2 regions of the Streptomyces sp. NPDC015242 genome follow, and region 1 is predicted to be linked to the other one. Evidence: riboswitches for the same ligand, from Rfam matches in the RefSeq annotation. Region 1 holds a riboswitch; the other holds the start of a gene.
What was found. A riboswitch is a leader RNA that binds a small molecule or an ion and turns the genes downstream of it on or off. The one in region 1 is predicted to bind cobalamin.

Region 1 (4,082 bases):
CGCCCGGCCGCCAGTGCGGCGAGCTCGGCGGGCGTGCGCGGCCCGCGCTCCGTCCCGCTCAACCAGCCCCGCGCGCGCAGGAGTTCCGCCGCGGCCGCCCCCCAGGGCAGCCGCAGCCCCGCCTCGCGCAGGAGGTCCGTGCGGGCCAGGACCACGTGCGCGGGCCCGGTGCGCACGCCCGCCGGGGTGAGCAGCGCCGCGTCGTCGGCCCAGGCCAGCGCCAGATCGACGTCATGGGTGGCCATCACCACCGTGGTGCCGCCGGCCCGCAGCGCGCCGAGCGTGGTGAGGAGCCGTTCCTGGCCGTCGGGGTCGAGCCCGGCCGTCGGCTCGTCCAGGATCAGGACCCGGGGCCGCATGGCGACCGCGCCCGCGATGGCCGTGCGCTTGCGCTGCCCGTAGGAGAGCAGATGGGTGGGCCGGTCGGCCAGGGCGGCGATGCCGAGCGCGGCGAGCGCCTCCGCCACCCGCTCCCGCACCTGCGCGTGGTCCAGGCCGAGGTTGAGCGGCCCGAACGACACGTCCTGCTCGACGGAGGCCGCGAACAACTGGTCGTCCGGGTCCTGCACCACCAGCTGCACGGTCGTCCGCAGCCGGGTCAGGCCCTTGCGGTCGTACGTCACCGGCCGGCCGTCGACCGTCAGCCGCCCCTCGTCCGGGCGCAGTCCACCGCTGAGAAGGCGCATCAGGGTCGTCTTGCCGCTGCCGTTGCGGCCGAGCAGCGCCAGCGCGCGCCCCTCGCGGATGTCGAAGTCGAGGCCGCTGAGCACGGCCGGGCCGTCCTCGTAGCCGAAGGACGCGCCCCGCAGGGCGACGAGGGCGGGCTCGCTCATGTCAGCGGCCTTTCCAGGATCAGGGCGAGGGCGGCCAGTGCCACGAGCAGGGCGCAACTGGCCGCCGTGAAGCGGGCGGAGACCCGTGCCTCGGGCACCAGGACCCGCAGCGTGCCGTCGTAGCCGCGTCCGGCCAGTCCGGCCTGCAGGCGCGAGGCCCGGTCGAAGGCCCGGACGAACGCGGTGGCGCCCAGACCGGCCAGGGAACGCCACTCCGCGGCCCGGCTGGTGTGGCCGAGGCGCGCGGCCTGCGCCTCGCGGACACGGCGCACGGAGTCCAGCAGCAGGAAACTCATGCGGTACGTCACGAGCGCCACGTCGACCACCGGCGCCGGCACCCCGGCCCGGACCAGACGGGGCAGCAGGTCGGACAGGGGCGTGGTGAAGGCGAACAACAGCACGCCCAGCGACGCCGCCGAGGTACGCAGCAGCAACTCCCCGGCCCGCACCGGCCCGTCACCGGCGAGGGAGACGGCACCGTCCGGCCCGCCGACCTGGATCAGCAGCGTCAGCGCCCCGGTCGCACAGAAGCCCAGCGGCACCCGGTAGGCCCGCCACAGCCGCCGGCCCGGCACACCGGCCGGGCCGAGCAGCAGCGCCAGGGCCGCCACCAGCACCAGGGCCGCGCCCGGCCAGGGCGGCAGCGAGATCGCGAGCACGGTGAGGCCGAACCCGAGCACGGCCTTGTCCACGGGGTGGCGGCGGCGCCAGCGACTGCTGTGCGCCGCCGCGTCGATCGGCAGCACCCGGGCTCAGTCCCGACCGTCGGCGGACGTCCCGGCCGCACCGGCCGGCGTGCTCCCGGACTCCCGCTCCAGCGCGCGCCGCTCACCCTGCCGCCGCCCGCGGCGCAGGCCGAAGTAGTAGGCGAGGACCCCGGCGCCGAGCGCCGCCTGGAGGGAGAACAGGGCCGACTCGATCTCCCCGGACGGCGGTTCGTACAGCGGCGAGAACCACGGCTCGTAGTCCGGCTCGATCTCGGTGATCGCGGTCTCGGCCTCACCGTCGGCGCCCGTGAACGGCTCCTCCTTGTGGTCGCCGAGCCCCAGCGCGAGCGGCAGCACGGCGAGGACGGCCACGGCGAGCAGCAGCAGGAGGTTGATCCTCGTGCTCTTCTTCATCGGGCCACCGCCCCGGTTCCGGCACGGGCGCCCTTGGCGGTCAGCAGCACGCCCAGCCGGGTCAGTTCCCCCTTGCTGGACTGCACCAGCAGCCGCATCACGAGGACCGTCAGCAGCCCCTCGCTCACCGCGAGCGGGATCTGGGTGACGGCGAAGATGGACCCGAACTTGCCGAGCGCGCCGAGGAACCCGCTGCCCGGGTCGGGGAAGGCGAGCGCCAGCTGCACGCTGGTGACGCAGTAGGTGGACAGGTCGGCGACGAACGCCCCGCAGAACACCGTCACCATCAGCGGCACGTCGTACCGGCGCAGCAGCCGGTAGACGGCGTAGCCGGCCCAGGGACCGGCGATCGCCATGGAGAAGACGTTGGCGCCGAGCGTGGTGAGACCGCCGTGCGCCAGCAGCAGCGCCTGGAACAGCAGGGTGATGGTGCCCAGCACCGCCATGACCGGCGGCCGGAACAGGATGGCCCCCAGGCCCGTGCCCGTGGGGTGGGAGCAACTGCCGGTGACCGACGGCAGTTTCAGGGCCGACAGAACGAACGTGAAGGCCCCGGAGGCCCCGAGGAGCAGGGTGCTCTCGGGGTGCTCGCGCACCTCACGGGTGAGTGACCGGACTCCGTGGACGACGAACGGCGCCGACGCGACGCCCCAGGCGGCCGCGTGCGCCGGAGGAAGGAAACCCTCGGCAATGTGCATGGCTCTGCAGACCCTCTCCAGCACCTCGTGGATGGTTGACGCGCCTTGGCCGGTCTCCTGGCTGACGGGTACCACCGCCCGAACTCCGCCTTCCCGGGTCACGAGGACCCAGTGGCTGCCCGCGAGGGCCGGAGCCGGACTTCCCGATTCACAGTGGCGAGGGCCGCACCGGCATCACACCGGATTTCCCGTTCACCAAGGCGTGGTGACAATAAGGCCGCGATAAGGGCGATGACAAGCCGCCCCAGGGGGCGCGCGAGGGGGCGCCCGCTCGCACACCGGCGCAGGGCCGCTCAGTCCTCGCCCTCGCCGTCGTCGTCCTCCCCGTCGCCCACCGGGACCTGGGGAGGCTGCTGTTCCCGCTGGTCCGCGTGGTCCGGGCCGCCACCGGCCGGCGCCTCCGCCGGGGCCGACGGGCCGGGCGACGGTCCGGCGGGAGGCGGGGTGGCGGGTGCCTCGGCGGACGGGGTGACATCGGCCACCGTGCCCACGGCCGACGTGCCGCCGGCCGACGTGCCGCCGGTCCGCTCCGTGGTCCCGAGCGGGTCGGCGGACGCCCCGGATTCCGGGTCCGAGGGGGCGGCCGGGCTGCTCGCCGACGGTGAGGCGTCGGGCTCGGTGCCCTTCGTCGCCGTGTCGTCGGGCGAGAACCACACCATGCCGAGGTACATCGCGGCGAGGAACAGCGCCGCCGCGGCGGCCGTGACGGCCAGACGCGACCGGCCGCCGGAGCCGCCCCGGGGCGCGGAGCGGCGCGCCCGCCCGCCCGGCGCGGTGCGCGAGCCCGTCGGCAGCGCGTAGGTGGCCGCGGTGCCTGTCCCGGCCGCCGCGTGGGCCGCGGGCCGCGTGGCCGGTACCGGGGCCGGCGCCGGTGGTGCGGCCTCCGGCAGCGGCTGGGGCCGCCCCTGCCAGGCGCCGCCGGCGAACCACTCGGCGGCTTGCTGGGCCGACGGACGGTCCTCGGGATGCTTGGCGAGCAGTCCGAGCAGGTAGTTCTCGAACGCCGGCGGCAGACCGGCGACCCCCAGCTCGCGGGGCGGCACGGGCGCGGCGTCGAGGTGCTGGTGGAGGAGGGCCACGGCGGTGTCCGCCTGGAACGGTGGGCGTCCGCTGAGCAACTGGTAGAGCACGCACCCCAGGGAGTACATGTCGGAGGCCGGTCCCGCGGGCTGCCCGAGGGCACGTTCGGGCGCGAGGTACAGGCCGGTGCCGACGATCTGCCCGGTGGCGGTGAGCGCCGCGCCGGGGTCGTCGAGGAAGCGGGCGATGCCGAAGTCACCGATCTTCAGGGTGCCGTGGACGTCCAGCAGGAGGTTGGCGGGCTTGATGTCCCGGTGGACGATGCCCTGCGCGTGCGCCGCGGCGAGCCCCGCGGCGGCCTGGGCTGCGAGATCGGCCACCCGCCCGGCGGGCAGCGCGCCCGACGCGGC
Region 2 (4,082 bases), on a different contig from region 1:
TCGGGCTCTGCGCGCCCGCCCTGGTCCGGCCGCTCGCCCGCCGGTTCCGCGGCTTCACCCGCGCGCGGGCGGCGCTGCCCGCGGCCGGGCTGGCCGGGGCCGCGTTGGTGCTCGGCTCCGACGTGCTGCTGCGGGCCCTGATCCCCGCCGACACCGCCGTCGGCGTGCCCACCGGCATCGTCACCAGCCTGGTCGGCGCCGTGTTCCTGGTGGCGACGGCGCTGCGGCTGCGGGACACGGCCGGGGTGGAGCCACCGGACCGGCTGCGCATCCCCGGCCGCACGGCGTACCTGGCCACGGCGGCCGCCCTGGCCGCCGTCGTCGTCGGCGCCGCCCTCGCCGGTGTGCTGCTGGGCGACAGCAAGCTCCTGCTCGGGGACGTCGCCAACTGGGCGCAGGGGCGGGCCGGCCGGACCGTCTCCTTCGTCCTGGACACCCGGGTGCCGCGGGTGCTCGCCGCGCTGTGCGCGGGCGCCGCCCTCGCGCTGGCCGGCACGCTGGTGCAGGCCGTGACCCGCAATCCGCTGGCGGAACCCGGGGTGCTGGGGGTCTCGGGCGGCGCCGCGCTGGGTGCCGTGCTGCTCGTGACCACCGTGCCCGCCGCCGGCTCCTGGGGCGTCGCCTCGGCGGCGTTCGCCGGAGCGGCGCTGGCCTCCGCCCTCGTGTTCGGGCTCGCCGCCCGGGGCGGCTACCAGCAGAGCCGGCTGGTCCTCGTCGGCATCGGCGTGGCGGCCGGATCGACGGCCCTGATCAGCCTGCTCATCGTGCTCACCGACCCGTTCAACGCCACGAAGGCGCTGACCTGGCTGTCCGGTTCGACGTACGGGCGGACCACGGCGGACGTCGTGCCCGTCGCGCTCGTGCTGGCCCTGGGCCTGGCCGTCGCGGTCGCCCGGCGCACCGAGCTGGACCTCGTCTCGCTGGACGGGGACACCCCGCGCCTGCTCGGACTGGGGCTGCCCCGGGCCCGGCTCGGCTTCCTGGTGGTGGGCGTGCTGCTGGCGGCGACCGCCGTGGCCTCGGCCGGCACCATCGGCTTCGTCGGTCTCGTCGCGCCGCACGCGGCCCGGGCCCTGGTGGGCCGGCGGCACGTGCGGGTGGTGCCGGTCGCCGTGCTGCTCGGCGCCGCGCTCGTCTGCACGGCCGATCTCGTCGGCCGTACGGTGATCGCCCCGGCCCAGCTGGGCGCCGGTCTGATGACGGCCGTGATCGGCACCCCGTACTTCCTGTGGCTGCTGATCCGCGGCCGCCGGGCGGCCTGAGCCGGTGTCAGGGGCGGTCCCCGTCCCGCCGCGCCCGGGGGCTGAAGACGTACAGTCCGAGGATGTCCGGCAGCGGGGCCACGCCCGGGCCGCCGGCCCGGACCCAGGAGACGACGTCCTCGGTGGCGGCCGGGTCGTTGAGCAGACCGAGCCAGACGGGCCGGGCTCCCGCGGCCCGGCCCGCGGCCGAGGGCTGCACGACGACCACGTTGGCCTGGTCGCAGACGTCCAGGCAGTCGGAGATCCGCACGGGTGCCGCCGCGCGCAGGCGCTCGGTCTGGGCCGCGTGGTCGACGCCGGTCACCTTGGGGCTGCCGCAGCAGCAGTCCCGGCAGACGACGACACGGCACGGCGGGGATCCGCCCGGGGTCTCGTCCAGGGGGTCGCCGGCCGGCGTCGCGGGCATGCCGCACCTGCCCTCTCTCCGGGGAGATCCGCCCCGGTGGTCCGTGGAGGAGGCGACCGCGTGAGTCTCCTGGCTCTCGGGTCGCCGCAGGTCCCGGCCTTCCCACCCGCGCGCGGGCAGTGGCCTGTCGGGACCGGCTCGCCGATCACAGTGGCGGGACCGCGCCGGATTCACACCGGCTTCCTCGTCCGCCGTCGCCTTCGTCGCCGGTCATCATTCCACGGGGCCGTGACCCGGCCGGGACCGCCTGAGCGGGTTCGGCAGCGGCAGGTAGCGGGCGTCGGCGCCGTCCGCTCCCGTCCAGCGCAGCAGCAGGTTCGTCTTGGCGGGCAGCGTCGGGGAGGCGAGCAGGGCCGGGATCTCCGGCAGGTCGTGCCGGGCGAGTTCGCGGCGGGCGGCGGGCCAGGGGTCGAACCCGGGCCGGCGCTCGGCGAGGGCCCCGGCGATCTCGGTGAGGTGGTTGACGACCAGGCAGTACACCAGCCGCTCCCAGCCGGCGGCGCGCCCCACGTCCGGCAGCAGTTTCACGCCCTCGGCGTCCCGGTACAGCACCTGCACCGGCATGCCGTCGGCGTCCACGGCGACGAGCGTGTTCTGCAGATGGGCCTCGACGACCACGCCGTGCCCCGCGAAGGCCGCCAGGACCGGGGGCACGGCGTGCGCGAGGTACGCCTCCCACCAGGCCTCCGGGTCGGTGACGCGGTCGAGCGGGTTGCCGTCGAAGCCCTCGACGAGCCCCGCGGCGAGCAGCGGGGTCGCCCCGGGCACGAGGCGGCCGGCGAAGCCGTCGCGGACCAGGACGGCCAGGGCCTCGAAGGCGAAGTCCGCGGTGCGGTACCCGCGGTCGGCGAGCCAGCCGGGCGGGCCGTCGCAGGCGGCGAGGGCCGCGCCCGTGGCCGTGTCGGTCCGGCGCAGGGCGAGCAGGTCGTGGCGCCACAGCCGGCGGATGTCGTTGGTGATGCGCACGTCCAGGCTGAACTTCAGGAACAGGTCCCGCCCGGGGGCGTAGACGGTGCGGATCGCGGCCGTCGGCCAGGTGTCGAAGGCCGTGGTGCCGAGCCGGAGCAGTCTGCCGTCCGCGAAGGCGGGGGCCAGCTCACGGGCGGCCAGGCCGAGCTGCCAGGGGTGGGCCGGGAGCAGCCGGTAGCCGGGCGGGGCTGTGCCGAGGGCGTCGAGGGCGGAGGTGTCGCCGTCCTCGGCGACGGTGTCCTCGCGCACCCCGAGCAGCACCAGCGGGAAGCGGGCGTACGCCTCGGGCGCGTACGGCAGCCAGGACGCGGCGGGGCCGCCGCCGCGGGCCTTGGGGGCCGGGTGGTGGGTGTGGCCGGTGAGCAGGCACTGCTCGGACCGCTGGTAGAGGTCCGCGGGCGGCGCCGCCCCGGCCCGGGCGGCCAGGAGCGCGGCCACGACGTCCCGGCTGTCCCTCATCTCGGCGGGCAGGTCGGGGTTGGCCAGCCCGGTGCGCCGGCGCAGTTCCCCGGCGACCAGGTCGACGAGTGCGGTGTGGCCGAGGCGCTGCCAGGCGCCCGCCACCTCGACCTCGGGCTCGGCGGGCCGCCGGGTTCCGCGCACGCGCAGCAGGCGGTCGCCGCCGGGCAGGTGGTGGACGCGGTGGGCGCCCTCCTCGCGCACCGGCCGGGCGACCTCGCGCAGCAGGCAGTTGAGCAGGGGCACGGCGGCGTACGCGTCGGCGAGAGCGGCGATGGCCGGGTCGTCACCGTGGGCCGAGTCGTCGTCGGCGGGCGGGGGCATGAGGTCCACGCGTTCCACTCGTCCCTACGGTCCTTCCAGCGTTCCCGGGCGGGGATGATCAGTATGCAGGTCGTCGCCGTTCCGCTGTGACGCCCTATTCGTACCCGAGGAGTCCGCCCGTGCACCGTCCCTCCAGCGCCGAGACCGAGGTCGCCGACGAGCTGTCCGTCGTACGGCCCGGGCTCCTGCCGCGGTACGAGGCCGAACTGCCCGGCGCCCGGGCGGCCGTGCTGTCCCGCCTGTGGCGCGGCCTCACGCATGATCCGCTGCCCTGGGTGACAGGCGTGGAGCGGGGCCGGGACGGTGTGACCCTGCTGCTGGCCGACGGGCGCCGGCTGCACGGTCCGCTGCCGGATCCGTACGCGACCGGGGCGTACGTCAGGGCCGTGCGGCTCGACGGGACGGAGTACGGCGATCCGGCGCTGCTGGTGAGCGTCCTCGGCGTCCCGCACTCCGCCTCCTTCGCGGCCGAACTCGGGCACAGCGTCGCCTCGCTGGCGCTGTCGCGGGCCGGGCGGGAGAGCGCTCGGGGGGCGTGGCCGGAGCGGGACTGGGAGTGGGAGCAGCGGATCGTCGACGGGCACCCGTTCCACCCGGCCTGCCGCTCCCGGCCCGGTTTCTCGGTCGCCGAGCAGCTCGCCTACGGGCCCGAGCACCGGCCG

Region 2: it holds a riboswitch for cobalamin, as region 1 does, so the genes downstream of both, ACF07N_RS18055 ((2Fe-2S) ferredoxin domain-containing protein) here and ACF07N_RS23740 (energy-coupling factor ABC transporter permease) in region 1, are expected to answer to the same signal.

The regions. Positions count from the first base shown of each region.
Region 1 covers NZ_JBIBUF010000007.1:191,498-195,579, forward strand. The annotation lists gene ACF07N_RS23725 (ATP-binding cassette domain-containing protein) at 1-833, opposite strand, end outside; gene cbiQ (cobalt ECF transporter T component CbiQ) at 830-1,579, opposite strand; gene ACF07N_RS23735 (energy-coupling factor ABC transporter substrate-binding protein) at 1,586-1,954, opposite strand; gene ACF07N_RS23740 (energy-coupling factor ABC transporter permease) at 1,951-2,652, opposite strand; cobalamin riboswitch at 2,682-2,867, opposite strand; gene ACF07N_RS23745 (serine/threonine-protein kinase) at 2,946-4,082, opposite strand, start outside.
Region 2 covers NZ_JBIBUF010000005.1:44,365-48,446, forward strand. The annotation lists gene ACF07N_RS18050 (iron ABC transporter permease) at 1-1,262, shown strand, start outside; gene ACF07N_RS18055 ((2Fe-2S) ferredoxin domain-containing protein) at 1,270-1,668, opposite strand; cobalamin riboswitch at 1,731-1,856, opposite strand; gene ACF07N_RS18060 (IucA/IucC family protein) at 1,882-3,438, opposite strand; gene ACF07N_RS18065 (IucA/IucC family protein) at 3,540-4,082, shown strand, end outside.